DNA from 3 places in the Streptomyces sp. NPDC094147 genome. Region 2 is predicted to be linked to each of the others. Evidence: riboswitches for the same ligand, from Rfam matches in the RefSeq annotation. Region 2 holds a riboswitch; each other region holds the start of a gene.

Region 1 (10,177 bases), on a different contig from region 2:
CGGCGGCGGCTCGCGCCCGGCCTGCCGCCGAGCGCCCAGCCGGTGGAGAAGCCGCGCCGGAAGGAGAGGGTGACGTACACCTGGCCGACGGCGAAGGCGATCGCACCCAGGATGATCACGAAGACCGACGGGATCAGGACACCGATCACCACACCGAGGAATCCGGTGAAGGCCAGCAGCCGCCAGCGCAGCCTTGCCTTGTACTGCAGCAGCACCTCACCGAGCAGCCACAGCGCGACGATTCCGAACGCGATGTAGAGGACCGTCCAGCCCATGTACGTCCCTCTTCTCCTGTCCCGGGTGCGGCCGTCCCCCGACCCGGAACCGCTTACCGGCTACGCCCGCTGGTGCAGACCGAGATTCTCGTAGATTTCGAGCGTCGCCGTGGAGTTGTTGAGGGTAATGAAGTGCAACCCGGGTACGCCATCGGCGAGCAGCCGCGAACAGAACTCCGTGGCGAACTCGATTCCAATGGAGCGTACAGCGGCCGGATCGTCCTTGACTGCCAGCATCCGGTCCCGGAGGGTCTCCGGGAAGACGGCGGTGCTGAGTTGGGGCAGTCGTTCCAGCTGCTTCACGCTGGTCACGGGCATGACCTCGGGGATGATCGGGGTCTCGCAGCCGGCCGCCGAGACCCGGTCGCGCAAGCGCAAATAGTTCTCGGGCTCGAAGAACATCTGGGTGATGGCGTAGTCGGCGCCCGCGCGGCACTTGTCCACGAAGTGCCGGATGTCGGAATCCCAGTCCTGTGACCGCGGATGCATCTCGGGGAAGGCCGCGACGCCGACGCAGAAGTCTCCGGACTCCCGGATGAGCGCGACGAGTTCGGCCGCGTACGTCACGCCCTGGGGGTGCTTGACCCACTCGCCCATCGGGTCGCCCTTGGGGTCGCCGCGCACCGCGAGGATGTTGCGGATCCCGGCGTCGGCGTACTGGCCGACGGTGTGGCGCAGTTCGGCCACCGAGTGCCCGACGGCGGTGAGGTGGGCGACCGGGGTGAGGGTGGTGTCCTCGGTGATCTGCTGGGTGGCCTCGACGGTGCCGGTGCGGGTGGAGCCGCCGGCGCCGTACGTCACGGAGACGAAGTCGGGGGCGACCGCTTCTACCCGGCGCAGCGCGTTCCAGAGGTTCCGCTCACCCTTCTCGGTCTTGGGCGCGTAGAACTCGAAGGAGTACATGGTCTCGCCGGTCGCGAGCATGTCGCGCACGGTTCGTGCGCGATCCGTCCTGGTGGAAGCTGTGCCAAGGGCCATACTCGCAGGTTAGCCAGGGGTGTCCGGTCCCCCAACAGGACCGGGGTAATTTGTCCAGATTGTCGGATTCTTGTCCACCCCTCGGACAGCGCTCGGACATCCGGCCCCATCCCGGGGTGCCGCCGGTCCGGCCCGGTGCGGCGGACCGGGCTAGCCGAGCCGCTCCCTGACCCGCTTGGCGAGGTCGGCGGCGGCCGCGGCGGGGTCGTCGGCCTCGGTGATCGCCCGTACGACCACGACCCGGTCGGCGCCCGCGTCCAGGACCTCGTCCAGGTTGCCCGCGTCGATGCCGCCGATCGCGAACCAGGGCCGGTCGGTACCGAGCGAGGCGGTGTGACGCACCAGGTCCAGGCCCGGCGCGTGGCGGCCCGGCTTGGTCGGGGTGGGCCAGCACGGGCCCGTGCAGAAGTAGTCCACGCCCGGCTCGGCGGCGGCCGCGGCGGCCTCCGACTCGGCGTGGGTGGACCGGCCGATCAGCACCCGCTCGCCCAGGATGGCCCGCGCGGCGGGCACCGGCAGATCGCCCTGGCCCAGGTGCAGCACGTCCGCACCGATGGCGTGCGCCACATCGGCCCGGTCGTTCACCGAGAGCAGCTTGCCGTGCCGTCGGCAGGCGTCCGCGAAGACGGCCAGATGGTCCAGCTCCTCGGCGGCCTCCATGCCCTTGTCCCGCAGCTGCACGATGTCCACGCCGGACGCCAGCACGGCGTCCAGGAACTCGGGCAGGTCGCCCTGGCGCTTGCGCGCGTCCACGCACAGGTAGAGCCGGGCGTCGGCGAGCTGCTCACGGGCCGTGGGCATGGAAGTCCCCCGTTGTGTTCGTGTTCGGCCGCGCCGAGGTGCACGGGCCGGTTCGGAACCGGACCGTACACCGCGGCCTGTCGAGGCTGGTCGGTGGGCTCGTTCAGATCAAAGGGCGAGCGCCTGGGCGCGGCGCTTCACCTCCGTGCCGCGATTCTCGCTGAGGGCCTGCGCGGGGGTGCCGGGCAGCGTCGGGTCCGGAGTGAAGAGCCACTCCAGCATTTCTTCGTCGGAGAAGCCGTCGTCCCGCAGCAGGGTCAGGGTGCCGGCGAGCCCCTTGACCACCTTGTCGGTGTCGATGAAGGCGGCCGGCACCTGGAGCGCACGGTTCTCACCGCGGCGTACGGCAATGAGCTGGCCCTCCTTGACCAGCTGCCGTACGCGCGTCACCTCCACGTCCAGCATCTCCGCGATGTCGGGGAGGTAGAGCCAGGCGGGGACGAGAGCATCAATCTTTGCGTCAATCTCGGTCACGGTCCAAGCGTGCCACCTCCCACTGACAGTCGGTACCCGGGTGGTCCCGTCCGGCTACCCGGGGGCCGCGCCCACGGCCCCCGCCGTTTCCCGTCCGTCCGCCTTCGCCCGCGGGCCGCGCGCCGGGGGCTCCCCCCCAGACCCCCGCTCCTCGAACTCCCCCAAGGACCAAAGGTCCAGGGGGGACCCCCATGAGGGGCTGGTTTTTTGCTGACCAGCAGCGCCGCAGAGGCTGATTTTTTTGCCGGCCGGTACTCCAGCCGGGACCGACTCGCGCGACACCCCTCAGCCCACCCGCACCGCCGACTTCAGTGGCACCGACGGGTCCGCCACCCTCTCGCGGTCGAGGGGGGTCGCCGACTCGATCAGCTTGCGGCCCTGGGCCAGGTCCCGGGGGCGGCCCACCGCCAGGACGGCCACCAGCGCCTCGTCGCGGAGCCAGCAGACGGACCAGGGGGCCGTCGTCGGGTCGCCGCGCCAGACCAGCTCGTCGGCGTCGGTGTGGTGGCCCGCGTACTGGACGAAGCGGCCGAACTGCTCGGACCAGAAGTACGGGACCGGGTCGTAGTCGGCGGCCGCCTCGCCCGCGATGTCGGCGGCGACGGTGCGCGGGCCCTGCAGCGCGTTGTCCCAGTGGTGGACGAGCAATCGCTCGCCGAAACGGGCCGAGGGGAACGAGGCGCAGTCGCCGACCGCGTACACGTCGGGGAGCGAGGTGCGCAGCCGGGCGTCCGCGGTGATCGCTCCCTCGGGGCCGAGCGCGATGTCCGAGCCGGCCAGCCAGCCGGTCGCGGGGCGGGCGCCGATGCCGATGACCACGGCGTCGGCCTCCAGCCTGCGGCCGTCGGCGAGCAGCACCTCGCCCGGCACGACCGCCTGGACCCGGGCGCCGGTGAGGAGTTCGGCGCCGGACTCGGCGTACCAGGTGGCCATGGGGGCGGCGACCTCGGCGGGGAGCACCCCGGCCAGCGGGCGGTCGGCGGCCTCGACCACGGTGACCGCGCAGCCCGCCTCGCGTGCGGCGGTGGCGAACTCCGCGCCGATCCACCCGGCTCCCACGACCACGATCCGGTGCCGCTGGTCGAGGACCGGGCGCAGCCGCCGCGCGTCGTCCAGCGTGCGCAGCAGGTGGACGCCGGGGACGCCCGCGCTGCCGGGCAGCGTGAGGGGTTCGGCGCCGGTGGCGATGACCAGGGTGTCGTACGCGACCTCGCCCCCTTCCGTCACCACCCGGTGCTCGGCGGGGCGCACCCCGGTCACTTCGAGGCCGAGGCGCAGCTCCACGTCGAGTGCCTCGAAGTCCACCTCGAAGGCCGAGCCCTCGGCCTTGCCGAGCAGCACCGCCTTGGAGAGCGGGGGCCGGTCGTAGGGCTGGTGGGGTTCGGCGCCGATGAGGGTGATGGCTCCGGCGAAGCCCTGTTCGCGCAGGGCCACCGCGGTCTGCACGCCGGCCATGCCCGCGCCGACGACGACCACGTGCCGCGCTTCGGAATGCGTCTGCTGTTCGCTCACCCGATCACCATAAGCATCTGACGTTTCGTCAGGTAAGGGGTCCCGTCATCGCACACGCTCCTCCACCACCCCGACGCTCCCTACTGCGGATTGGGGGCTAGGGCTATGGTGGCAGGAGTAAAGCACTCGCGGGAGCCCGGACGCACCGGGCTGAGAGGGAGGCTGGGCGGCCTCCGACCGTACGAACCTGATCCGGGTCATGCCGGCGAAGGGAGGGGCTGGACGCCCATGCGTTCTTCTCGAAGCGGATCCCCCGAAGGGTCCGACGTCCTCGTGGTCGGGGGCGGCATCATCGGGCTCGTCACCGCCTGGCGGGCCGCCCAGCGCGGCCTCGGTGTCGTGCTCGCCGACCCCGAACCGGGCGGCGGGGCCGCCCAGGTCGCGGCCGGGATGCTGGCCGCCGTCACCGAACTGCACTACGGCGAGCAGACCCTGCTCGCCCTCAACGTCGAGTCCGCCCGCCGCTACCCGGCCTTCGCGGCCGAGCTGACCGAGGTCACGGGCCTGGACACCGGCTACCGCGCCTGCGGCACCCTCGCCGTGGCGCTCGACTCCGACGACCGCGCCCACCTGCGGGACCTGCACGCGCTTCAGGTCCGTTCCGGCCTGGAGTCGGAGTGGCTCTCCGGGCGCGACTGCCGCCGCCTGGAACCCATGCTCGCGCCGGGTGTGCGCGGCGGGCTCCGGGTCGACGGCGACCACCAGATCGACCCGCGCAGACTCGCGAAGGCGCTGGTCGCCGCGTGTACGCGGGCCGGGGTGCGGTTCGCGTACGGCTGGGCCGAGCGGCTCTCGGTGGTACGGGACCGGGCCGCCGGCGTCGTCCTGGCGGACGGCACCGCGCTCGTCGCCGACCAGGTCGTGCTCGCCGCGGGCAGCCTCAGCGGCAGGCTGGCGGGCGTACCGAAAGAACTGCTTCCGCCGGTGCGTCCCGTGAAGGGCCAGGTCCTGCGGCTGACCGTGCCGCCCGCGTACGCACCCTTCCTGTCCCGGACCGTGCGGGCGGTGGTGCGGGGCGGCGAGGTCTATCTCGTACCGCGGGAGAACGGCGAACTCGTCGTCGGCGCCACCAGCGAGGAGCTGGGCTGGGACACCACGGTCACCGCGGGCGGGGTCTACGAGCTGCTGCGCGACGCGCACGAGCTGGTGCCGGGGATCACCGAGCTGCCGCTCACCGAGACCCGGGCCGGACTGCGCCCCGCCTCCCCCGACAACGCGCCCCTGCTCGGCCCGACCGCGCTGCCCGGCCTGCACCTCGCCACCGGCCACTACCGCAACGGCGTGCTGCTCACCGCGGTCACCGGCGATGTCATGGCGCACGTCCTGACCACCGGCGAACTGCCCGACGAGGCACGCCCGTTCACCCCCCGACGCTTCACCTGTGCACCTCAGGAGCTGACGACCGCATGACCATCTCCGTCAACGGCGAGCCCCGCGCGCTCGCCTCCGGGACCACCCTCGACGCCCTCGTCGCCACCCTCACCCCGGCCCGCTCCGGTGTCGCCGCCGCCGTCAACGAGGCGGTCGTGCCGCGCAGCGCCTGGCCGACGACCACGCTCGACGACGGCGACCGCGTCGAGGTCCTCACCGCCGTGCAGGGAGGCTGAGCCGCCATGGCCGACGACCCGCTGACCATCGCCGACACCGCCTTCGGCTCACGCCTGATCATGGGCACGGGCGGGGCGCCCAGCCTCGGCACCCTGGAACGCGCGCTCGTCGCGTCCGGCACCGAGCTGACGACGGTGGCGATGCGCCGCCTCGATCCCACCGTGCAGGGCTCGGTCCTGTCCGTACTGGACAAACTGGGCATCCGGGTGCTGCCCAACACCGCGGGCTGCTTCACCGCGGGCGAGGCCGTGCTGACCGCGCGCCTGGCCCGCGAGGCGCTCGGCACCCACTGGGTGAAGCTGGAGGTCGTCGCCGACGAGCGCACCCTGCTCCCCGATCCGATCGAACTGCTCGACGCCGCCGAGGTGTTGGTGGACGACGGGTTCACGGTGCTGCCCTACACCAACGACGACCCGGTGCTCGCCCGCAAGCTGGAGGACGTGGGCTGCGCGGCGATCATGCCGCTCGGCTCGCCCATCGGCTCGGGCCTGGGCATCCGCAATCCGCACAACTTCGAGCTGATCGTGGACCGCGCGGGCGTCCCGGTGATCCTCGACGCGGGCGCGGGCACCGCCTCCGACGTCTCGCTGGCGATGGAGCTCGGCTGCTCCGCGGTGATGCTGGCCTCGGCGGTGACCCGGGCCCAGGAGCCGGTCCTGATGGCGGAGGCGATGCGGCACGCGGTGGAGGCGGGACGGCTCGCCCACCGCGCGGGCCGCATCCCGCGCCGCCACTTCGCCGAGGCGTCCTCCACGATGGCGGGCCGGGCGGCGCTGGACCCCGAACGCCCCGCTTTTTAGCGGATCCGCGTCACAGCTCGGCTTCAGTACGGGCCCGGGTCCGCCCGCGGCGTCCGGGTCCCCGGGCGCCGCTCGTAAACTCTCCCCGTGGACACGACCCTTCATGACCCCCTCGTCGGGCAGGTGCTCGACGGCCGCTACCGCGTCGACGCGCGCATCGCCGCCGGCGGTATGGCCACGGTCTACCGGGCCGTCGACACCCGCCTCGACCGGGTGCTCGCCCTCAAGGTGATGCACCCGGGCCTCGCCGCCGACGCCTCCTTCGTGGAGCGCTTCATCCGCGAGGCGAAGTCGGTCGCCCGGCTCGCGCACCCCAATGTGGTCGGCGTCTTCGACCAGGGCGCGCAGGGCCAGTACGTCTATCTCGCGATGGAGTACGTCGCGGGCTGCACCCTGCGCGATGTGCTGCGCGAGCGCGGCGCGCTCCAGCCGCGCGCGGCCCTCGACATCCTGGAGCCGGTGCTCGCCGCGCTCGGCGCCGCGCACCGGGCCGGTTTCGTGCACCGGGACATGAAGCCGGAGAACGTCCTGATCGGCGACGACGGCCGGGTCAAGGTCGCCGACTTCGGCCTGGTCAGGGCGGTGGATTCGGTCACGAACACCACCGGCTCGATCCTCGGCACGGTCTCCTACCTCGCCCCCGAGCAGATCGAGCACGGCACCTGTGACACCCGCGCCGATGTGTACGCCTGCGGTGTCGTCCTGTACGAGATGCTGACCGGCGCCAAGCCGCACAGCGGGGACACCCCCGCCCAGATCCTGTACGCCCACCTCCACGAGGGCGTGCCCGCGCCGTCCGCGGCCGTGCCGGGCCTCGCCCTGGAGCTGGACGAACTGGTCGCCTCGGCGACCGCCCGCGACCCCGACGTCCGCCCGCACGACGCGGTGGCCCTGCTCGCGCAGACCCGCGCGGCCCGCGCCGCGCTCGGCGACGAGCAGCTGGACGCGGTCCCGCCGGGCGCGCACACCCCGGCCGCGGGCCCCGGTTCCGAGGACCGTACGAGTGTGATCCCGCGGGCCGTGACGACGCCGGCCGGCCCGGCGGCCCGGCCGCTGCCGCCCGAGTCGGCCCGGTCCGAGCCCGTCCACCGCACCAGCCGGCTGATCATGCCGCCGCGCATCGAGGACGAGCCGGAGCCGGCACCCCGCGGGCCGCGCCGGCCCCGCAGGGTCGACAACCGGCGCGGGGTGATCGCCCTGGTGGCCGCGCTCGTCATGATCCTCGGCGTCGGCGCGGGCGTCTGGTACATCAACTCCGGCCAGTTCACCCGCGTTCCGGCCCTCATCGGTCAGAGCGAGGACGCCGCGAAGAAGAAGCTGTCGAACGCCGGGCTCGATGTGAAGAAGGTCGACCGGCAGTTCAGCGACACCGTCGAGCGCGGCCAGGTCATCGGGACCGACCCGGCCACCGGGGCCCGCATCCGCGGCAACGGCTCGGTGACGCTGATCGTTTCGCGCGGCCCGGCGACGGCACAGGTGCCCAAGCTGGACGGGATGCCGCTCGACCAGGCGAAGAGCGAGCTGCAGAAGGCGGGCTTCGCGCCCGGCGACACCACGACCGAGTTCAGCGATTCCGTCGCCCAGGGCTCGGTGATCCGCACCAGCCCGGCGGCGGGCATCAAGCGCCACACGGACACGGCCGTCGCGCTGGTCGTCAGCAAGGGCGCCCCGGTCGATGTGCCGAGTGTCGTCGGCGACACCGTGGACGTGGCCACCTCCGCCCTCCAGGGCGCCGGGCTCAAGGTCGTCGTCGCGCCCGACCAGGTCAACTCGCCGCAGGACGCGGGCAAGGTGGCCGCGCAGTCCGCCGCCGAGCACGCCCAGCTCGCCAAGGGCGACACGGTGACGCTGACCGTCTCCAAGGGCCCCCGGATGATCACCGTGCCCAAGGTGACCGGCGAGAAGGCCGCCGACGCCCAGAAGGCGCTGGAGGGCGCGGGCTTCAAGGTGAAGGTCGACCGCAGCTTCCCGTTCCTCAGCGACGAGGTCTCCGGCCAGTCCGTCAACGGCGGCGCCCAGGCCCCCGAGGGCTCCACGATCACCATCACGACCAAGGGACTGTAGGTAGCCACCCCATGCGCAACCCCATCGGCGGCCACGTCCCCGTGGCCGGCGGCCTCGCCACGACCGGACTCTCCTACGCGCGCGAGATCGGCGCCGAGACGGTGCAGGTCTTCGCCGCCAACCCGCGCGGCTGGGCCACCCCCGTCGGAAACCCGGCCCAGGACGAGCAGTTCAGGGCCGAGTGCGCCGAGGCCTCGATCCCGGCGTACGTCCATGCCCCCTACCTGATCAACTTCGGCTCGCAGACCGAGGAGACCGCGGAGAAGTCGGTGGAGTCGCTGCGGCACTCACTGCGCAGGGGCCGCGAGATCGGCGCGCTCGGCGTGGTCGTGCACACCGGCTCGGCCACCGGCGGCCGGCCGCGCGCCGAGGCACTGGCGCAGGTCCGCACCCATCTGCTGCCGCTGCTCGACGAACTGACCCACGACGACGACCCGTTCCTGCTCCTGGAGTCGACCGCCGGGCAGGGCTTCTCGCTGTGCTCGCGCACCTGGGACTTCGGCCCGTACTTCGAGGCCCTGGACTCCCACCCCAAGCTGGGCGTCTGCCTGGACACCTGCCACATCTACGCGGCCGGGCACGATCTCGCGGGGCCGGACGGGATGAAGCAGACCCTGGACCTCCTGGTGGAGACCGTGGGCGAGGGCCGGCTGAAGCTGATCCACGCCAATGACTCCAAGGATGTGGTCGGCGCGCACAAGGACCGCCACGAGAACATCGGCGCCGGGCACATCGGCGCCGAGCCGTTCCGCGAACTGCTCGCCCACCCGTCGACCGAGGGCGTACCGCTGGTCATCGAGACGCCGGGCGGCAAGGAGGGCCACGCCGCGGACGTGGCACGGCTGAAGTCGCTGCGGGCGTAGCCCCGGCGGTCAGAGCTCGGGGCCGTCCCCGGGCTCTTCCTGGTAGGAGTAGCGCTGCTCGCGCCAGGGGTCGCCGATGTTGTGGTAACCCCGCTCCTCCCAGAAGCCCCGGCGGTCCGCGGTCATGTACTCGATGCCGCGGACCCACTTGGGGCCCTTCCAGGCGTAGAGGTGCGGTACGACCAGGCGCAGCGGGAAGCCGTGTTCGGCGGTGAGCAGCTCACCACCGTTGTGGGTGGCGAAGACCGTACGGTCGGAGAGGAAGTCGGCCAGGCGCAGGTTGGAGCTGAAGCCGTACTCGGCCCAGACCATCACATGGGTGACCTCGGGTGCGGGCGGCGCGAGTTCGGCGATCGTGCGGGCCATTACCCCGCCCCATTCGGCTCCCAGCATCGAGAACTTGGTGACGCAGTGGAGGTCGGCGACCACGGTCTCGAACGGCAGCGCCGAGAACTCCTCGTGGTTCCAGCAGTGCTTGTCGCCGTCGGCGGTGGCCCCGAAGACCCGGAACTCCCAGCGCTCCGGCTTGAACTTGGGCACCGGGCCGTAGTGGGTGACCGGCCAGCCGCGCTGGAGCCGCTGCCCCGGTGGAAGCTCCGACTGCGCTGCTTCCTGCCGCTCCCGGCTCTCCGGCTGACCCATGACTCCATGGTGACAGACCTGGAGGGGTGGTGATGACCAGGGACGACCGGAATCGGGCAACTCCTACTAAGCGTGCACTTACTGGACGGTCTCCGATCACGGTGCGAGGATGCGCGGAACCTGCCCAGTTACCGCTTGGAAGGAGCCTCTGCGATGCAGG
Region 2 (10,177 bases):
GCCGGAGAGCGCGGCGACGGCCCGCTTCCCGGCGCCGGGCAGCCCGACCAGATCCAGCAACTCCCCGACCCTGCGTGCCTGTTCGTCCCGCGAGGCCCGCCGCATGCGCAGCCCGAACGCCACGTTCCCGGCGACGTCGCGCTGCGGGAAGAGCTGGTGGTCCTGGAACATCAGACCCAGCCCGCGCCTGTGCACGGGCACCCCGCTCTGGTCGGCGCCACCGAGCAACACCCGTCCGGCGTCGGCGGCTTGGAGCCCGGCGACGACCCGCAGCAGGGTCGACTTGCCGCTGCCGCTGGGTCCGAGCACGCACACCGTCTCGTGCTCGGCGACCTCCAGGTCGACCGCGTCGAGCGCGGCCCGGTCGCCGAAACGTACCGTCACGCCGTCCAGTCTCAGCATCAGAACTCCCCGCTCCGGTCGGTCCGCAGGCGTTCGAGGACGAGCAGCGACACCGCGCACACCACCATCAAAATCGTGCTGAGGGCCATCGCCTGGCCGTAGTTGAGGTCGCCGGCCCGGCCCAGGAGGCGGGCCACGGCGACGGGCAGCGTCGGGTGGTCGGGCCGCGCGATGAAGACGGTCGCGCCGAATTCGCCGAGCGAGACCGCGAACGCGAAGCCCGCCGCGATGAGCAGGGACCGCCGCACCAGCGGCAGGTCCACCTCGCGCCAGGCCCGCAGCGGGGACGCGCCGAGCACGGCCGCCGCCTCGCGCAGCCTCCCGTCCACCGCGCGCAGCACCGGCAGCATGATCCGTACGACGAAGGGGGTGCCCACCAGCGCTTGGGCGAGCGGCACCAGGATCCAGGAGGTCCTGAGGTCGAGCGGGGGTCTGTCGAGGGTGATCAGGAATCCGAAGCCGACGGTGACGGCGGAGACGCCGAGCGGCAGCATGAGCAGCGCGTCGAAGCCCCGCACGAGCCGTCCGCTCCCCCGCCGGGTCAGCGCGGCGGCCGCGAGCGCGCCGATGACCAGGGCGATGGCGGTGGCGGCGAGGGCGTACTGGAGCGAGTTCCCGATCGCCTCGATGGGCGGCACGAGGAAGCTGCCGTTGTCCCCGGCGGCCTGGAGCGCCCGGTAGTAGCCGAGGCCGTAGCCGTCGGGGGTGTCCAGGGAGCGTTCGATCAGGACGCCGACGGGGAGCAGGATGAGCAGCACCACGACCGCGAGCACGGATGCCAGGAGTGTCCACTGGCCGGCGCCGCGCGGGCGCCGCGCGGTCTGGGCGGGGTCCACGAGTTTCAGGGCGCTCTCGCGGCGGCGCACCGTGCGGGCGTGCACGGCGAGGATCACGCCGACCGCCGCGAACTGGACGATCGTCAGGACGGCCGCGGTCGGCAGGTCCAGGAGTTCGGCGGTCTGCCGGTAGATCTCCACTTCGAGGGTGGAGAAGGTGGGGCCGCCGAGGATCTGGACGACGCCGAAGGAGGTGAAGGTGAACAGGAAGACCATGAGCGCGGCCGCGGCGACCGCGGGGCCGAGCGCGGGCAGCGTCACCGTGCGCCAGGCGGCGAGGCGGGAGGCGCCGAGGACCCGGGCGGCTTCCTCCTGGCGGTGGTCGAGCTGCGACCACAGGCCGCCGACGGTCCGTACGACCACCGCGTAGTTGAAGAAGACGTGCGCGAGCAGGATCGCCCACACCGTCGTGTCCAGGCGCACGCCCCACAGCTGGTCGAGCAGCCCGCCGCGGCCGAGCAGCGCCAGGAACGCGGTGCCCACCACGACCGTCGGCAGCACGAACGGCACGGTGACGACGGCCCGCAGGAGCTGTTTGCCGGGGAAGTCGAAGCGCGCGAAGACGTATGCGCCGGGCAGCGCGATCACGAGGGTGAGCGCGGTGGAGGCGAGCGCCTGCCAGGTGGTGAACCACAGGACGTGCGCGATGTCCGGGTCGGTCAGCACCTCGCCGATCCGGCCGAACTGCCAGGCGCCGTCCGCTTTCAGCCCGCGGCCGACGATGGCGGCCACGGGCCAGGCGAAGAACAGGGCGAAGAACACGGCGGGCAGGGCCATCAGGCCCAGCCGCACCGCGTTGCCCCGCAGCTTCCCCGAGGGACGGTCTACTTCAGGACGAGCGAGGACCACGTCTTGACCCACTGGTCACGGTTCTTGGCGATCTTGTCGGGGGCGACGGTCGCCGAGTCGGTGATCTTCGAACCGAACGTGGTGAACTCCGCCGGCAGCGCCGCGTCCTTGGCGACCGGGTCCACGAACATCTGGAGCGGCATGTCCTCCTGGAACTTCTTGGAGATCAGGAAGTCCAGGAGCGCCTTGCCACCGGCCTCGTTCTTGGCGCCCTTGAGCAGGCCCGCGAACTCGGTCTGGCGGAAGCAGGTGCTGGTGGCGACGCCGGTCGGCGCCTCGGTGGGCTTCGGGTCGGCGTAGATCACCTCGGCGGGCGGGCTGGAGGCGTAGGAGACGACCAGCGGCCGGTCGCCCTTGGCCTTCTTGCCGCCGGCCGAACCGGAGAAGTCCGTGTTGTACGCCTGCTCCCAGCCGTCGACCACCTTGACGCCGTTGGCCTTCAGCTTCTTCCAGTAGTCCTGCCAGCCTCCGTCGCCGTACTTGGCGACCGAGCCGAGCATGAAGCCGAGACCGGGAGACGACGTCGCCACGTTCTCCGTGACGAGGAGGTTCTTGTACTCGGGCTTGATCAGGTCGTCGAAGGACTGCGGGGGCGCCAGCTTCTTGTCGGCGAAGTACTTCTTGTCGTAGTTGACGCAGATGTCGCCGGTGTCGACGGGCGTGACCCGGTGCTTGCCCTGGTCCAACTGGACGTCGGCGGGCAGCCGGTCCAGGCCCTTGGCGGCGTACGGCGTGAAGATGCCGTTGTCGAGGGCGCGCGAGAGCAGTGTGTTGTCGACGCCGAAGAAGACGTCGCCGCGCGGGGAGCCCTTGGTGAGGATCTCCTGGTTGAGGGCGGCCCCGGCGTCCCCGCTCTTGAGGACCTTCACGGTGTAGCCGGTCTGCGCGGTGAACGCCTTGAGCACCGCGTCCGACGCGGCGAAGGAGTCGTGGCTGACCAGCGTCACGGTCTTGTCGCCGGTGGCGCCGGACGCCTTCTTGCCGTCCGAGCCGCCGCAGGCCGCCAGCGTGACGACCCCGAGGGCGGCGGCGAGCGCGCCGGCCGCGAGCCTCTTGGTACTGCGCATTTCTTCATTCCTCCTGGATGTGACCAGGAAGAGACGCGGCCCTGCCCGCACGACGGCAGGTCGTGCGGGCAGGGCGCAACAGCTTGAGTAATCGCCGAACTTCCTACCCCGAATGACCGGGGCAAGGTTCAGAGGGTCTGCGGGCCGTTCCCTGAAGCGGGTCCCGCACTCTCAGCGCTGTGGCGCTCCCCTGTCGGAATATGCAGATGTTTCCGGCCAGATTACACGGGCCCTATCGCTCGGAGGCGGCGAGCTGACCGCAGGCTCCGTCGATCTCCTGGCCCCGGGTGTCGCGGACGGTCACGGGCACCCCGTGCGCCGCGATGGCCTCGACGAACGCCTTCTCGTCCTCGGGCCGCGAGGCCGTCCACTTCGAACCCGGCGTCGGGTTCAGCGGGATGAGGTTGACGTGCACCCGCTTGCCCTTGAGGAGCCGGCCGAGCAGATCGCCGCGCCACGCCTGGTCGTTGATGTCGCGGATCAGGGCGTACTCGATGGAGATGCGGCGCCCGGACTTCTCGGCGTACTCCCAGGCGGCGTCGAGCACTTCGCGCACCTTCCACCGGGTGTTGACCGGTACGAGGGTGTCGCGCAGCTCGTCGTCCGGCGCGTGCAGGCTGACGGCGAGGCGGCACTTGAAGCCCTCGTCGGCGAAGCGGTGCATGGCGGGCACCAGGCCGACGGTGGAGACGGTGATGCCGCGCTGGGACAGGCCCAGGCCGTCCGGCTCGGGGTCGGTGAGGCGGCGGATGGCGCCGACGACGCGCTTGTAGTTGGCGAGCGGCTCGCCCATGCCCATGAAGACGATGTTGGACAGGCGGGCGGGGCCGCCGGGGACCTCGCCGTCGCGCAGCGCGCGCATGCCGTCCACGATCTGGTGCACGATCTCGGCGGTCGACAGGTTGCGGTCCAGGCCCGCCTGGCCGGTGGCGCAGAACGGGCAGTTCATGCCGCAGCCGGCCTGCGAGGAGATGCACATCGTCACCCGGTCCGGGTAGCGCATCAGGACGGACTCGACCAGCGTCCCGTCGTGCAGCTTCCACAGCGTCTTGCGGGTGGTGTCGTCGTCGCACGAGATGTGCCGCACGACCGACATCAGATCGGGCAGCAGCTCCTCCTGGAGCCGGCCGCGCGCGGCGAGCGGGATGTCGGTCCACTCCGCCGGGTCGTGGGCGTACCGCGCGAAGTAGTGCTGCGAGAGCTGCTTGGCGCGGAACGGCTTCTCGCCGATCGCGGCGACGGCTTCCTTGCGCTCGGCGGGCGAGAGGTCGGCGAGGTGCCGCGGCGGCTTCTTGGCTCCGCGGGGGGCGACGAAAGTGAGTTCTCCGGGCTTGGGCATGGTTCCTCAAGTGTCTCAGACGTACGGAAAAGGGCTCGCCGTCCTGTGGACGACGAGCCCTCACCGTTCAAAGCCGTACGAAAACGCAGGTCAGCGGGTCCCGACGAAGATCGCGAGGAGCAGCCAGACCACCGGCGCCGTCGGCAGCAGGGAGTCCAGGCGGTCCATGATGCCGCCGTGGCCCGGCAGCAGGGTGCCCATGTCCTTGATGCCCAGGTCCCGCTTGATCATCGACTCGCCGAGGTCGCCGAGCGTGGCGCTCGCCGCGACCGCGAGGCCGAGCAGCAGGCCCTGCCACCACGTGCCGTCGTCGATCAGGAACTGCATGCACAGCGCGCCCGCCACCATCGCGAACGACACCGCGCCGAACAGGCCCTCGCGGGTCTTCCCGGGGCTGATGCGCGGCGCCAGCTTGTGCTTGCCGAAGCGCCAGCCGACCGCGTACGCGCCCGTGTCGCTGACCACCGTGAGCAGCAGGAAGGTGAGCACCCGCCAGGGCCCGTCGGAGGCGGTGAGCAGCATCGCGACGAAGGTGGCGAGGAACGGCACGTAGAACGCGGCGAACACACCCGCCGTGACATCCCTGAGGTAGCCCTCGGGGCGTTCCGTCATCCGCCACACGAGCACCGCGAGCGAGGTGAGCGCCATGGCGACCCACGCGCCCTCGGGGCCGCTGGCGTACCCGGCGACGACCATCGCCGCGCCGCCGACCGCGAGCGGCACCAGGGGCGCCTTGATCTGCTTGCGCTCGTCCAGGCGACTGGTCAGCTCCCACAGACCGACGACCACGGCGACCGCGATGACCCCGACGAAGGCGGCCTTCACGATGAACAGCGACGCGAGGATCACCGCGCCGAGCCCCACGCCGACCCCTATCGCGGCCCGCAGATCGCGGCCTGCCCGCTTCTTCTCCGGCTGCGCGGGCACGGGCGGGGTGGGCGGAGGGCTTGCCATGGGCTCCTGCGGCGTCTCGTCGCGGAACAGGGAACCGCCCAGCCGAGCGGCCCCCGGGTCGTGTTCGTCGCGGTCAGTTGCGTCTCTGCCTGCGTCGGGAACGACGGGCATCTGCTGCGTCCTCGACAGAGGCGGGGCGTCATACGCATCGTATGCAGGCCCCGCCGGGAACGCCCCCTGGGAAGGCCCCTCGGGGGTTCCCCAGTATTGGGGTCTCGGCGGAGCCCCCCAGGAAGAGTCGTTCATCAGACCTCGAGCAGCTCTGCTTCCTTGTGCTTGAGCAACTCGTCGACCTGCGCCACGTACTTGGCGGTGGTGTCGTCGAGCTCCTTCTCCGCACGGCGGACCTCGTCCTCGCCGGACTCCTTGTCCTTGACGAGCTTGTCGAGGGCGTCCTTCGCCTTGCGGCGCACGGAGCGGATCGACACCTTGGAGTCCTCGGCCTTGGTGCGCGCGACCTTGATGTAGTCCTTGCGGCGCTCCTCGGTGAGCTCCGGGAAGTTCACGCGGATGATGCTGCCGTCGTTGCTCGGGTTGACGCCCAGGTCCGAGTCGCGGATGGCCTGCTCGATGTTGCGCAGCGCGCTCTTGTCGAACGGGGTCACCACCGCCATGCGCGGCTCCGGCACCGAGAAGGAGGCCAGCTGGTTGATCGGCGTCAGCGCGCCGTAGTAGTCCGCCACGATCTTGTTGAACATCGCCGGGTGCGCACGCCCGGTGCGAATCGCGGCGAAGTCCTCCTTGGCGACCACGACGGCCTTCTCCATCTTCTCCTCGGCCTCGAGGAGGATTTCTTCGATCACGCTTTGCTCCTGCATGTCTTGGGTGGGCCGGGAGTTCTCAGTGCGACCTGAGGCCCTGGGCCCTGGATAACCAGCGTCTTTCCCTGCACGGTGTCCGACCGGCAGGGGATTGTCCATCCCCCGGTCAGGCCCGGGTGCCCTGGTCGCTCACGAGGGTGCCGATCTTCTCACCCTTGACGGCGCGCGCGATGTTGCCCGCTGTGAGCAGCTCGAAGACGAGGATCGGGAGGTTGTTGTCGCGGCACAGGGTGATGGCGGTCATGTCGGCGACCTTCAGATCCCGCGTGATGACCTCGCCGTACTCCAGCGCGTCGAACTTCACCGCGTCCGTGTTGACGCGGGGGTCGGAGTCATAGACCCCGTCCACCCCGTTCTTGCCCATCAGCATGGCCTCGGCGTCGATCTCCAGGGCCCGCTGGGCTGCGGTGGTGTCGGTGGAGAAGTAGGGCATGCCCATGCCGGCGCCGAAGATGACGACGCGGCCCTTCTCCAGGTGGCGTACGGCCCGCAGCGGGATGTACGGCTCGGCGACCTGACCCATCGTGATGGCGGTCTGGACGCGCGAGTCGATGCCCTCCTTCTCCAGGAAGTCCTGGAGGGCGAGGCAGTTCATGACCGTACCGAGCATGCCCATGTAGTCGGAGCGCGCCCGGTCCATACCGCGCTGCTGGAGCTCGGCCCCCCGGAAGAAGTTGCCTCCGCCGATGACGACGGCGATCTGCGCGCCGTCCCGGACCACTGCGGCGATCTCGCGGGCGATGTTGTGCACGACGTCGGGGTCGACACCGAGCCCCCCACCGCCGGCGAACGCCTCACCGGAAAGCTTCAGCATGAAGCGCCCGGCGACCTTGCCGTCATCGCGCTTGTTGTCGGCCGGGTGATCGGCCTTGGCGGCGTCCGCGCCCTGATTCATGGGGATCTCCTCGTGCACATACGAAGAAGGCCATTGCCGGTGGGTACTCGTAGTCCCTAGCGGCAATGGCCTCCTCGTCAGATCTGCGGTCGTCCGTCGCGTGCGCGGCCGACGACTGCCTCAGACCCTAGCGGGGTCTAGTGTCGAACGCTGAACAGACTCAGATGCCAACCTTGATGCGCGTGAAGCGCTTCAGGGTGACACCGGCCTCCTTCAGGACCTGCTCGACGGACTTCTTGTTGTCGAGCGCGTACGGCTGGCCAAGGAGCGTGGCGTCCTTGAAGAAGCCGTTGACGCGACCCTCGACGATCTTCGGGAGCGCGGCCTCGGGCTTGCCCTCGGCGCGGGTGGTCTCCTCGGCGACGCGGCGCTCGGTCTCGACGACCTCGGCCGGAACGTCCTCACGGGTGAGGTACTTCGGCGCGAAGGCGGCGATGTGCTGCGCGATGCCCTTGGCGACCTCGGCGTTGTCCTGGTCGAGCTCGACCAGAACACCGATCTGCGGCGGCAGGTCGGGCATGGTGCGGTGCATGTACGCGGAGACGAAACCGTCGGAGAACTGCGCGAAACGGTCCAGGACGATCTTCTCGCCGAGGTTGGCGTTGGCCTCGTCGACGTACGCCTGAACCGTCTTGCCGGCCTCGATCTCGGAGGCGAGCAGCGCGGCCAGGTCGGCCGGCGAGGTGGCGGCGACGTGCTCGGCCAGCTTGGCGGCGACGGCCTGGAACTTGTCACCCTTGGCGACGAAGTCCGTCTCGCACTTCAGCTCGACCAGGACGCCGGAGGTCTTGTCCTCGGCGATGAGGGAGACGACGGCGCCGTTCTCGGCAGAACGGCCCTCGCGCTTGGCGACGCCCTTCTGACCCTTGATGCGCAGGGCCTCGACGGCCTTGTCGACGTTGCCGTCGGCCTCGTCCAGGGCCTTCTTGCAGTCCATCATGCCGGCGCCGGTGAGCTCACGGAGCTTCTTGACGTCAGCGGCGGTGTAGTTCGCCATGAGTCTGTGTTTCTCTCTCGGAGTCTGAAAGATCTACGAAGATCTGCGGGGCTACGGGTCGACGGCGGGGGCTTGTGGCCCCCGCCGTCAACTACCGAACCTGTGGGTCCCGGTGAGGGGTCAGGCCTGCTCGGCGTCCGCGGCCGGAGCCTCGGTGGCCTCGGCGACCGGAGCCTCGGCAGCGGCCTCGGCCGGCTTCTCGGCCTCGGCGGCAGCGGGGGCCTCGGCGTCGTCGGCCTTCTTCTCACCCTCGAGCAGGTCGCGCTCCCACTCGGCGAGCGGCTCGCCGGCCGCCTTCTCGCCCGGCTTCGAGTCGCCGGTGGCCACGCCGGAACGGGCGATGAGGCCCTCGGCGACGGCGTCGGCGATCACGCGGGTGAGCAGGGTGACGGAACGGATCGCGTCGTCGTTGCCCGGGATCTTGTAGTCGACCTCGTCGGGGTCGCAGTTGGTGTCGAGGATCGCGACGACCGGGATGTGGAGCTTGCGCGCCTCACCGACGGCGATGTGCTCCTTCTTGGTGTCGACGATCCAGACGGCGCTCGGCACCTTCTGCATCTCGCGGATACCACCGAGGGTCTTCTCCAGCTTGGCCTTCTCGCGCGAGAGGACCAGGAGCTCCTTCTTGGTGAGACCCGAGGCCGCGACGTCCTCGAAGTCGATCTGCTCGAGCTCCTTGAGGCGCTGCAGACGCTTGTAGACGGTGGAGAAGTTGGTCAGCATGCCGCCGAGCCAGCGCTGGTTGACGTAGGGCATGCCCACGCGCGTCGCCTGCTCGGCGATCGCTTCCTGCGCCTGCTTTTTGGTGCCGACGAACATGATGGAGCCGCCGTGCGCGACGGTCTCCTTGACGAACTCGTAGGCGCGGTCGATGTACGACAGCGACTGGAGCAGGTCGATGATGTAGATGCCGTTGCGCTCGGTGAAGATGAAGCGCTTCATCTTCGGGTTCCAGCGACGGGTCTGGTGACCGAAGTGGACGCCGCTCTCCAGCAGCTCCCGCATCGTGACGACGGCCATGGCCGTACTCCTTGAGGTACTCGGTTACCGCGGCGGCCGGTCGGCTGCCGCGCCTGACGCCCCGGTGCGCCGTGCCCTGAACCCTTGACGGGCGAAGGACCGAGAGGCGCGGCCAGCGATGATCGTGAGACCACTGGCGGGGCGTGCGAAGTCGACCCGGTGACCCGGATCGCCACAAGAAGTGTACGGGACCCGCACAGTGCCGGGTGACGGCGCTGTCCACAACCGCCCAGTACTCCACAGTTCCGAGCCAAGATCCACATCCCCGGGCCCCGCACCGGGACCCTGTGACCCATGTACCGAGCACTCCTCCTCGCCCTGGCCGCGGCCACCTGGCCCGTCCTCCCGCCCACCGTCGTCCACCCCTGGGCCCCACCGGCCACCCCCTACGGCCCCGGCCACCGCGGCATCGACCTCGCCGCACCCCCGGGCACCCCCGTCCGGGCAGCCGCCACGGGCCGCGTCACCTTCGCGGGCCAGGTGGCAGGCCAAGGAGTCCTGACCATCACCCTGCCCGGCCCCACAACCCCACCATTGAGAACGACCTACGAACCCGTACACCCCCTCGTCACCCAGGGCACCGAAGTAACCGCGGGCGAAGTAGTGGCCACCACGGCCGAAGGCCCCTCCCACTGCGCTACGGGCTGCCTGCACTGGGGCCTCCTGAGAGGCGACACCTACCTGAACCCGCTGCTCCTCCTGCACCGCGCCGGGCCGTCACGGCTGCTGCCGGTGGTGGGGGTGGTTGAGGACGGGTGAGGTGAGGGGGGTAGGGGCGGGGCGGGGTGGGGGGGGAGGGGGCGGGGGGGAGCCCCCCCCGAAGGTTCAGCCTTTGACGCCGCGCAGCGCCATCGCCACCGCCGCGTCCGCGATGGCGGAGGGGGGTTCGGCGGGGCCCTGTTCGATGCGGCGGACCGCTGCGTCGACGATGCCCTGGAGGAGCAGGGCGGCGAGGCGGGGCTGGTCGTGGTCGAGGTCGGCCAGGGCTTCGACGATC
Region 3 (10,177 bases), on a different contig from region 2:
TACTTCTTGCGGCGGTGGCCGCCCCCACTGCGTACCGGACTCGGCCGTGCGGCGGTGCGAGCGTTGGAGGCCGGGCGGTCGGCGGACACCACCAGGGCGGCCAGCGCGGTGGTCACCGGCACCGAGGCGACGAGTCCGATCGACCCGACCAGCGTGCGGACCACCTCCTCGGCGACCAGTTCGCTGTTGGCCACCGTGCCCACACTGCTCTGCGCGATCGAGAACAGCAGCAGCAGGGGCAGCGCCGCGCCCGCGTACGCGAGGACCAGAGTGTTGACCACCGAGGCGATGTGGTCGCGGCCGATCCGGATGCCCGCCCGGTACAGACCGCGCGGGCCCATCGTCGGATTCGCCTCGTGCAGCTCCCAGACCGCCGAGGTCTGGGTGACCGTCACATCGTCGAGCACGCCCAGCGAGCCGATGATGACGCCGGCGAGCAGCAGGCCCGACATGTCGATGTTCGGGTAGAGGCCGTGGATCAGACCGGTGTTGTCGTCGGTGTTGCCGGTGAGCGAGGCCCAGCCGATGAAGACCGAGCCGAGCAGGCCGATCAGGATCAGCGAGACGAGAGTGCCGAGGACGGCGACGGAGGTGCGGGCCGAGAGGCCGTGGCACATGTAGAGCGCGATCAGCATGATGGCGCTCGCTCCGACCACGGCGACTAGCAGCGGATTGGAGCCCTGCAGGACCGCCGGCAGGATGAACAGGGTCAGCACCGCGAACGAGACCACCAGTGCCACCAGTGCCATCACCCCGCGCAGCCGGCCGACGACCACGACCGCCAGCGCGAAGATCCCGGCCAGCAGTGCCATCGGCACCCTGCGGTTCACATCGGTCACCGAATACTGCAGGTCATGGGGCGCGTCGGGGGCGTACGCCACGATCACGCCCTCGCCCTGGTGCAGTTGACGGGGTGAGTCGGGCTGGACGATCTCGGTGAAGGTGCGGCCCTTCTCCTTGCCCGAGGTGACCTCGACGGTCGCCTTCCCGCACAGGCCCTGCTGGGCACGCCTGGCCTGCTGGCCCTCGGCGGTGGAGGTGTCGCCGTTCGACGGGGTCTGACCGGCATTGACCGTCTTGCAGTCCACCTTGTCCACTTTGATGACTTTGGCCTGCTGGGTCTGGCGGTCGAAGCCGACGCCGGTGCGCTGGTGCGGCGGAGCGCCGCCCGGCCAGAGCACCACGAGACCCACAACTACCGCTGCGGAGAAAGGAATCAGCACAGCGGCGATGACTTTGCGGAGGTGCTTCGACACGGGCGCGGCGGGGCCGTGGCCGTGCGAGTGGCCGTGCCCGTGGCCGTGTCCGCTCGGCTGGTGCGGAAGGTGCGGTTCTGGTGAGGTCACCGCCCGATCATCGCAAGAACGGAGGGGGCCCTCTGTTCAGCGCGCCAGTGATGACGCTAGCGTGGTGACACCTTTGCACACGCGGGAGCTCGGAGCACCGGGCTGAGAGGGCGCTGAAAGCCGTACGAACCGTACGGAACAGGCTGCGCCGACCGCCGAACCTGTTACCGGGTAATGCCGGCGTAGGGAGTAGGTCTCATGACCATTCAGGATGCACGCACGCCTGCCTCCAGCACTGAGGAGAGCGGGAAGTCCATCGGCTGGCACAAGGGGTACGTCGAGGGGTCGCGCCCCGACCTCCGGGTACCGGTCCGCCAGGTGCACCTCACCAACGGCAAGGACGTGACGCTCTACGACACGTCGGGGCCGTACACCGACCCGGACGTCGAGACCGACGTCCGCCGCGGCCTCGCCCCGCTCCGGGAGAACTGGATCATCGGGCGCGGCGACACCGAGGAGTACGCGGGCCGCCCGGTCCGCCCCGAGGACGACGGCATCAAGCACACCTCGCCGCGTGGGGGCCTGAAGAACCTCGACGCGGTCTTCCCCGGCCGTCCGCGCCAGCCCCGCCGGGGCCGCGGCGGCCAGGCCGTCACCCAGCTCGCGTACGCGCGCCGCGGGGAGATCACCCCGGAGATGGAGTACGTCGCGATTCGCGAGAATGTCTCCCCCGAGGTCGTCCGCGAGGAGATCGCGGCGGGCCGCGCGGTGCTGCCCGCCAACATCAACCACCCCGAGATCGAGCCGATGATCATCGGCAAGCGGTTCCTGGTGAAGGTCAACGCGAACATCGGGAACTCCGCGGTCACCTCCTCCATCGAGGAGGAGGTCGACAAGATGACGTGGGCCACCCAGTGGGGCGCGGACACGGTCATGGACCTCTCCACGGGCCGCAACATCCACACCACCCGCGAGTGGGTGCTGCGCAACTCCCCCGTCCCCATCGGCACCGTGCCGCTGTACCAGGCGCTGGAGAAGGTCGACGGCCGCGCCGAGGAACTGACCTGGGACATCTACAAGGACACCGTCATCGAGCAGGCCGAGCAGGGCGTCGACTACATGACGGTCCACGCCGGTGTACTGCTGCGGTACGTGCCGCTGACCGCCCGCCGCAAGACCGGCATCGTCTCGCGCGGCGGCTCGATCATGGCGGCCTGGTGCCTGGCGCACCACAAGGAGTCGTTCCTGTACGAGAACTTCGAGGAGCTCTGCGAGATCCTCGCGGCGTACGACGTGACGTACTCGCTGGGCGACGGCCTGCGGCCGGGTTCCATCGCGGACGCCAACGACGAGGCGCAGTTCGCGGAGCTGCGCACGCTCGGGGAGCTCAACACCATCGCCAAGCGCCACAACGTACAGACGATGATCGAGGGCCCCGGGCACGTCCCGATGCACAAGATCAAGGAGAACATCGACCTCCAGCAGGAGATCTGCGAGGAGGCCCCGTTCTACACCCTGGGGCCGCTGACCACCGATGTGGCGCCCGCCTACGACCACATCACCTCCGGCATCGGTGCGGCGATGATCGCCTGGTGGGGCACCGCGATGCTCTGCTACGTCACGCCCAAGGAGCACCTCGGCCTGCCCAACCGCGATGACGTGAAGACCGGCGTCATCACGTACAAGATCGCCGCGCACGCGGCGGACCTGGCCAAGGGGCACCCGGGTGCGCAGGAGTGGGACGACGCGCTCTCGGACGCCCGGTTCGAGTTCCGCTGGGAGGACCAGTTCAACCTGGCCCTCGACCCGGACACCGCCCGGGAGTTCCATGACGAGACGCTGCCCGCGGAGCCGGCCAAGACCGCGCACTTCTGCTCGATGTGCGGTCCGAAGTTCTGCTCGATGAAGATCTCGCAGGACATCAGGCGCGAGCACGGCGGCGATCTGAAGTCCGATGAGATCGAGGCCGGGATGGCGGAGAAGTCGGCGGAGTTCGCGGCGAGCGGGAACCGGGTGTACCTGCCCCTCGCCGACTGACGTACCGGACCGGGTGTTTCACGTGAAACACCCGGTCCGGCCGTTGGCCGCTCAGTCCGGCTGGTGCTCCGGCCCACCGAAGTCGGGGCTGGTGAAGTCGGGGCTCGTGAAGCTGGGGTGGCTGTTGGGGGAGGCGCCTTCGTCGGGGCTGTCGAATCCCGGGCGGTCGTAGCCGAGGGTGGGGATGCGGCCCATGGGGCGGCGCGGGGTCGGGGCGCCGGGGTCGATGCTCGGGTCGGCGAGCGCGTCACGCAGGAAAGGGTAGATGCCGCGTTCCAGCAGGGCGTGGCGCCAGGCCTCGCGGGCGCGGGCGACCTCCTGGGTGCGCTCGTCGGGCGCGTCCGCCTCACTGTCCTCGTCGATGGCCACGACCTGGGTCGCGCCGTTGCGCAGCGCGGTGAGCAGCAGGCCGATGCCTGCGGCCAGTATGGCGGCGGCGGTCAGCGCGCCGAAGAACCAGCCGGCCGTCAGCATGGTGTCGGCGAAAGCGGGCTGCGGGTTGAGCATCTTCAGGATGTAGCCGACCAGCAGGAAGATCGCGGCGGCGGTGCCCGCGAGTATCGGGGCCAGTACGGTGACGACGGCGCCGATGCCCGCGCCCGAGGGCTCCAGTGCCTCGCCGGCCGCCGACACCAGGTCGGAGCCGCGGCCGGCGTCTCCCTTGCCGGACGGCGCGCGCAGCTCTTCGCGCGCCGCGACGTAGTGCTCGTACTCGGCGCTCGCCCGCTCGGTGATGAAGATCCCGGCGGCGAGCACCATGGTGCGCAGCTGCACGGCGTTGAGGCGGTCGCCGATACCGGACAGCTCGGGCCGTTCATGCGCGGTGCGCAGTGCCTCGTCGAGGATCCGCTCGAACTCCGGGCGGTCCTCGGCCAGCAGGTGCGGAGCGCTGTTCATGTGCATCCCCCGATGCTCCGTAGGGCCGGGAAGCCCGCCTGACGAACGGGCAGTTGGGCGGAAACGGAGGAGAGCCTGCTACGAATAACCCGATGGTAGAGCCGCTACGGCACGGGGTGACAGGGTGTTTCCGTAAATGGCATACCCGGCGCTTTGCGGAACGGCTTCCCCATCAACCGTCAGTCATGCAACGGAAGTTGCTGGACCAGCAGTTTTCCGGCCATGGTCACGCCGCCGTCCATGGCGATGGCGAGACCGTCGGCGTACACGTGCGGACCCTCCACAACCGGGCGCGAGTCCTCCTCGCCGTCCTCGGTGCCGACCTCGCCGAGGAGATACGGAATCGGGCTGTGGCCGTGCACCACGCGCTGTCCGCCGTATGCCGAGAGCAGTTCGCGGGCGGCCTGCGGGCCCGCGTCGTCGCGGAACGCGAAGCGCTTGGTGAACTTGCGGAACAGGTCCCAGCACTCGTCGGCGTCACCCCGGTTGAGGATGGCGTGGACGGTGTCGTTGACGGCCTCGATGGAGTCGCCGTACTCCAGATAGGCGGTGGTGTCGGAGTGCATGAGCAGGTGGTCGTCCTCCTGCTCGATGGCGTCGAGCCGGGACATCCACTGCAGGTGGACGTCCTGGAGCCGGTCCATGTCGGCCTTCTGGCCGCCGTTGAGCAGCCAGGCGGCCTGGAAGGTGGCGGTGCCCGCGCCGGAGTTGACCGGGGTGTCGGCGAACCGCTTGGCGCCGATGAGCAGCAGCTCGTGGTTGCCCATGAGGGCCTTGCAGTAGCCGCCGGCGGCTGCTGCCTCGGCGGAGAGCCGCATCACCAGGTCGATGACGCCGATGCCGTCGGGTCCCCGGTCGGTGAAGTCGCCGAGGAACCAGAGGCGGGCGGTGCCCGCGGCCCAGTTGCCCGACTCGTCGATGAGGCCCTGCTCGCGCAGGGCGGCCAGGAGTTCGTCGAGGTAGCCGTGGACGTCGCCGACGACGTACAGGGGGCCGGGTCCGTCCGGCGCCTGCGGGGCGACGGGCTCGACCGTCGGCAGCCGCAGGGTGTCCCCCCGGTTGATCACCGGGAGGTCGCGGGCGGTCGGCGTGTAGTCCTCGGAGGGTTCATCACCCGGACGGGTGGCCCCGCCGGGTGCCGGAGGCTGCGTGAGCGGCGCGGGTGCTTCCGGGTGGCGGTCCGCTGGCTCCTGGTGGAACACCGGCGCCATCGGCTCCGGCGGGGCAGCCGTTTCCTCCGGGTGTGGCGCAGGGGCCTGTTGCGCGTACGGCGGCACCCGGAAGTCACGCAACGTCTCCGTCCGCACGGGTCCCTGACCGGCCCCCTGAGTCATCGACCCCTCCACCACCGTCGCGCCGCCGTACACCGTAGGAGCCTCCAGGTCGGGAGGGGATCCGTGGTGTCGTGCGCCCATCATAGGAATGAGCTTCATGCTCTGTGACGCACCAGGGGTGGTCAATCCGGGTGCGGGTGGCGTTCACAGGTCGTTATGCCCCGAATGTGGGGGTCTGGTCCGGGCTGATCCTGGTGATTCGACCGGCCCTCAATCCCACACCGGCCGGTCGGCGGTCGCCGACCGGCCGCGGATCACTCCTTAGTTCGGCCCGGGTTGGTCCTTGGCCGGGGAGCGCGGCGGGCTGACCGTGGTGCGCGGCGGACGGCGCTGGGACGACGTCCGCACGATCAGTTCGGTCGGTATCACCTGCTCGATCGGGTGACCGTTGTCGATCCCTTCGATCGCGTCGATGAGGAGCTGGACGACGGCCGTGCCGATGCGGCGCGGTTTGAGCGAGAGCGTGGTGATGGGCGGTTCGGTGGTGGCGTACACGGTGGACTCGCTGCAGCACACGAGGAGCAGGTCCTCGGGCACCCGCAGTCCGTACCGCCGGGCGGCGGCGAGCAGGTCGGTGCCGTTGGGGTCGAAGAGGCCGTACACGGCGTCGGGCCGGTCCGGGCGGGCGAGCAGCCGGTCGGCCGCGACGGCGCCCGCACAGGGGTCGTGGGCCGGGTAGGACTCGTACACCGGGTCCTGGCCGACGCGTTCGCACCAGCTGAGGTAGGCCTCGGTGGACAGCCGGGTGTAGGTGTCGGTGGTGGTTCCGGTGAGCAGGCCGATCCGGCGGGCGCCGGCGGCGGCGAGATGGTCGAGCAGGCCGAGCACGGCGGCCTCGTGGTCGTTGTCCACCCAGGCCGTGACGGGCAGGGAGCCCGCCGGGCGGCCGTCGGAGACGACCGGAAGACCTTGGCGTACGAGTTCGGTGACGACGGGGTCCTGGTCGGAGGGGTCGATGACGACGGTGCCGTCGAGGGCGACGTTCGACCAGACGTCCGCCGGGCTGCGGCGTGAGGTGGCGGGCAGGATGACAAGGGCGTAGCCGCGGGCTAGCGCGGCCGAGGTCGCGGCTCTCGCCATCTCGGCGAAGTACGCGAATTCGGTGAAGGTGAAAGGTTCATCCCCGTAGGTCGTCACGGTCAGGCCGATGAGGCCCGACTTTCCGGTACGGAGCGTGCGGGCCGCCGCGGATGGGCGATAGCCCAGCCGGTCTGCGACCTCGCGGACGTGTCGGCGGGTGGCGTCGGGGAGCCGCCCCTTGCCGTTGAGCGCGTCGGAGACGGTCGTGATGGAGACACCGGCGGCGGCGGCCACGTCCCGAATGCCCGCCCGCCCCAGCCGGCGACCGGTCGACCGGCTCACCTGGTGCTTCCCTGCTGCTGTCATGGCGAGCCGATAGTAGGGCGATGACAGGCGGTTGGCCCTGGTGCATATGCACGCGTTGACAGGCACGTTTCTGCATGATCGTAAGCTGCTAATGGCCTTTATATGCAAGGGGGTTGGGGCAATTGACGTTGTGGTGAAGGTTGTCGACCCGTACGCGGCTGACAACTGCCCGATGTCTCGAAGAGGTCTCAACTCACCCTCATGGGTGATGCGCGCCACGGCGCGGGCCACCGGCGTGCGGCCACAACAGCGGCGCTCCCCCTCCCCGCGCGCCCGCCGGGAACCGGTTCTCGCCCGCTATTCGCAGGGAAGCCGAATCCTCATAAGGTGAGGAGTATTGGATGTGTACGCGGCTGTCCGCGGCGGCGCGCGCAGTACGTGCACGGAACGGTCGAGGAGGACCTGCGGTGAGCGAGACGAGCCCCAAGCTGCGCGCCGAGCTGGACGGCATCCCCACCTATAAGCCCGGCAAGCCCGCGGCGTCCGACGGCCCGGTCGCCTACAAGCTCTCCTCGAACGAGAACCCGTACCCGCCGCTGCCCGGCGTGATGGAGAGCGCGATCACGGCCGCGGGGAACTTCAACCGCTATCCGGACATGGCATGCACCGGATTGATGAACGAGCTGGCCGACCGTTTCGGTGTTCCCGTCGCGCACCTGGCCACCGGCACGGGCTCGGTGGGTGTGGCGCAGTCGCTGCTCCAGTCCACCTCCGGCCCCGGTGACGAGGTCATTTACGCCTGGCGCTCCTTCGAGGCGTACCCGATCATCACCCAGATCAGTGGAGCGAAGTCCGTCCGGGTGCCGCTGACTGCCGGCGAGGTGCACGACCTCGACGCGATGGCCGACGCGATCACCGACCGGACCCGGCTGATCTTCGTCTGCAATCCGAACAACCCGACCGGCACGGTGGTGCGCCGAGCCGAGCTGGAGCGCTTCCTCGACCGGGTGCCCTCCGACGTCCTGGTGGTGCTCGACGAGGCGTACCGGGAGTTCATCCGCGATGCCGAGGTGCCGGACGGCATCGAGATCTACCGCGACCGGCCGAACGTGGCGGTCCTGCGCACCTTCTCCAAGGCGTACGGGCTCGCCGGGCTGCGGGTCGGCTTCGCGATCGCCCATGAGCCGGTCGCAGCGGCGCTGCGCAAGACGGCCGTGCCCTTCGGCGTCAGTCAGCTCGCCCAGGACGCGGCGGTCGCCTCGCTGCGCGCCGAGGACGAACTGATGGGCCGCGTCGGCGCGTTGGTGTGCGAGCGGGCCCGGGTGTACGAGGGCCTGGTGAAGCAGGGCTGGACCGTGCCCGAGACGCAGGCGAACTTCGTCTGGCTGCGCCTCGGGGAGCGCACGGTCGACTTCGCCGCGGCGTGCGAGGAGGCGGGCGTCGTGGTCCGGCCGTTCGCGGGCGAGGGAGTGCGCGTCACGATCGGCGAGAACGAGGCCAACGACCTGTTCCTGAAGGTCGCGGAGGGCTTCCGCAAGCAGATCTGACGCGCCTCAGGGTCTGTGGCCCGTCAGCCGCGCAGGCTGGGGTGTGGCCACAGGCTCTCAGAGGGCGTCGACCCTGATCGGGTCGCCGGAGCGGACCGTGGCGAGCAGCCGCGGGTCGCCGTCGATGCGGCCGAGGATGTTGCAGGGGCTCGCGAGCCGGCACTCCTCGCCGCGCGAGATCGGCGTGGGGCCGTAGGGCAGCGCGAGCGCGTCGCCGTCGGTCCAGAACGCCACCGTGCCCGGCTCCACCACCTGTTGGGCGTCCGGCTCCGGGGCGGGGGAGACGGGGGTGTCGAAGTAGACCTCCTCGCCCCAGGTGTGGGCGGTGGAAGTGATCGGGAGTGCCCCCGCGAGCGCCGTGCTCGTGGGGGTTTCTTCGAGTGTCGCGGTGAGGCTTCCCGCGGGCCATGAGATGCGGATGCGCAGCTGGTTCTCCATGGCGCCGAATTCAACAAGATGTTGAATCTGCCGGGAAGGGGGTGTCCATGTTTTAGGGGGACCCCCCCTGAAGCAGCCGACAGCGTGTACGACATAATGCTTGTGAATGTGAACGCGTTCACAAGCGTGTCCCGTTACTCCCGTGATCGGTGGGATTAAAGGGGCAAACTGCGGCTGTGACCACGGCGACGTAAGGAGAGTGACGACGTGGACCTGGCTCTGGCGCCGGAAACCCTGGCGCGATGGCAGTTCGGTATCACCACCGTCTACCACTTCCTCTTCGTCCCTCTGACGATCTCGCTCGCCGCACTCGTCGCGGGCTTGGAGACCGCCTGGGTGCGAACGGGCAAGGACAAGTACCTCAAGGCGACGAAGTTCTGGGGCAAGCTCTTCCTCATCAACATCGCGATGGGCGTCGTCACCGGCATCGTCCAGGAGTTCCAGTTCGGCATGAACTGGTCCGACTACTCGCGATTCGTCGGTGACATCTTCGGCGCGCCGCTCGCCTTCGAGGCCCTCATCGCCTTCTTCTTCGAGTCCACCTTCATCGGGCTGTGGATCTTCGGCTGGGACAAGCTGCCGAAGAAGATCCACTGTGCCTGCATCTGGATGGTCTCCATCGGCACCATGCTCTCCGCGTACTTCATCCTGGCGGCCAACTCCTGGATGCAGCACCCGGTCGGCTACAGGCTCAACAAGGCCACCGGCCGCGCGGAGCTCACCGACTTCTGGCACGTCCTCACTCAGGACACCACCCTCGTCGTCGTCTTCCACACCCTGACCGCGGCCTTCCTCACCGGCGGCGCGTTCATGGTCGGAATCGCCGCCATCCATCTGCGCCGCAAGAAGCACATCCCGGTGATGCGCACGTCGCTGCGGCTCGGTCTGGTCACGCTGGTGATAGGCGGACTGCTCACGGCCGTCAGCGGCGACTCGCTAGGCAAGGTCATGTTCAAGCAGCAGCCGATGAAGATGGCCGCCGCCGAGGCACTGTGGGACGGGCAGAACTCCGCCCCCTTCTCGATCTTCGCCGTCGGCGATGTGGCCAAGGGCCACAACGACGTCGAGATCTCCGTGCCCGGAATACTGTCCTTCCTCGCCGACAGCAACTTCTCCTCCTACGTTCCCGGCATCAACGACGTGAACAAGTCGGAGCAGCAGAAGTTCGGGCCCGGCGACTACCGGCCCAACATCCCGGTCACCTTCTGGGGCTTCCGCTGGATGATCGGCTTCGGCATGACGTCCTTCGTCATCGGCCTGGTCGGACTGTGGCTGACCCGTAAGAAGTTCATGCTGGCGCCGGGGATGCGGA

What was found. Region 2 has a riboswitch for thiamine pyrophosphate ahead of ACIQ8J_RS26760 (thiamine ABC transporter substrate binding subunit). Riboswitches for the same ligand answer to the same signal wherever they lie in the genome.
Region 1: it holds a riboswitch for thiamine pyrophosphate, as region 2 does, so the genes downstream of both, thiO (glycine oxidase ThiO) here and ACIQ8J_RS26760 (thiamine ABC transporter substrate binding subunit) in region 2, are expected to answer to the same signal.
Region 3: it holds a riboswitch for thiamine pyrophosphate, as region 2 does, so the genes downstream of both, thiC (phosphomethylpyrimidine synthase ThiC) here and ACIQ8J_RS26760 (thiamine ABC transporter substrate binding subunit) in region 2, are expected to answer to the same signal.

Annotation. Positions count from the first base shown of each region.
Region 1 covers NZ_JBIWHT010000001.1:352,778-362,954, forward strand. The annotation lists gene ACIQ8J_RS01620 (hypothetical protein) at 1-275, opposite strand, end outside; gene metF (methylenetetrahydrofolate reductase [NAD(P)H]) at 336-1,253, opposite strand; gene thiE (thiamine phosphate synthase) at 1,404-2,054, opposite strand; gene ACIQ8J_RS01635 (Rv2175c family DNA-binding protein) at 2,163-2,528, opposite strand; gene ACIQ8J_RS01640 (NAD(P)/FAD-dependent oxidoreductase) at 2,814-4,040, opposite strand; TPP riboswitch at 4,159-4,271, shown strand; gene thiO (glycine oxidase ThiO) at 4,269-5,450, shown strand; gene thiS (sulfur carrier protein ThiS) at 5,447-5,647, shown strand; gene ACIQ8J_RS01655 (thiazole synthase) at 5,654-6,448, shown strand; gene pknB (Stk1 family PASTA domain-containing Ser/Thr kinase) at 6,536-8,512, shown strand; gene ACIQ8J_RS01665 (deoxyribonuclease IV) at 8,524-9,375, shown strand; gene ACIQ8J_RS01670 (sulfite oxidase-like oxidoreductase) at 9,385-10,017, opposite strand; gene bfr (bacterioferritin) at 10,171-10,177, shown strand, end outside.
Region 2 covers NZ_JBIWHT010000022.1:57,869-68,045, reverse strand. The annotation lists gene ACIQ8J_RS26770 (ABC transporter ATP-binding protein) at 1-402, opposite strand, end outside; gene ACIQ8J_RS26765 (ABC transporter permease) at 402-2,015, opposite strand; gene ACIQ8J_RS26760 (thiamine ABC transporter substrate binding subunit) at 2,063-3,154, opposite strand; TPP riboswitch at 3,237-3,356, opposite strand; gene rlmN (23S rRNA (adenine(2503)-C(2))-methyltransferase RlmN) at 3,387-4,493, opposite strand; gene ACIQ8J_RS26750 (phosphatidate cytidylyltransferase) at 4,584-5,693, opposite strand; gene frr (ribosome recycling factor) at 5,693-6,250, opposite strand; gene pyrH (UMP kinase) at 6,375-7,163, opposite strand; gene tsf (translation elongation factor Ts) at 7,324-8,160, opposite strand; gene rpsB (30S ribosomal protein S2) at 8,281-9,180, opposite strand; gene ACIQ8J_RS26725 (M23 family metallopeptidase) at 9,475-9,939, shown strand; gene ACIQ8J_RS26720 (TetR/AcrR family transcriptional regulator) at 10,006-10,177, opposite strand, start outside.
Region 3 covers NZ_JBIWHT010000007.1:196,510-206,686, reverse strand. The annotation lists gene ACIQ8J_RS14335 (YibE/F family protein) at 1-1,346, opposite strand, end outside; TPP riboswitch at 1,418-1,552, shown strand; gene thiC (phosphomethylpyrimidine synthase ThiC) at 1,545-3,323, shown strand; gene ACIQ8J_RS14325 (hypothetical protein) at 3,375-4,226, opposite strand; gene ACIQ8J_RS14320 (metallophosphoesterase) at 4,400-5,554, opposite strand; gene ACIQ8J_RS14315 (LacI family DNA-binding transcriptional regulator) at 5,816-6,940, opposite strand; gene hisC (histidinol-phosphate transaminase) at 7,348-8,427, shown strand; gene ACIQ8J_RS14305 (cyclophilin-like fold protein) at 8,485-8,865, opposite strand; gene ACIQ8J_RS14300 (cytochrome ubiquinol oxidase subunit I) at 9,073-10,177, shown strand, end outside.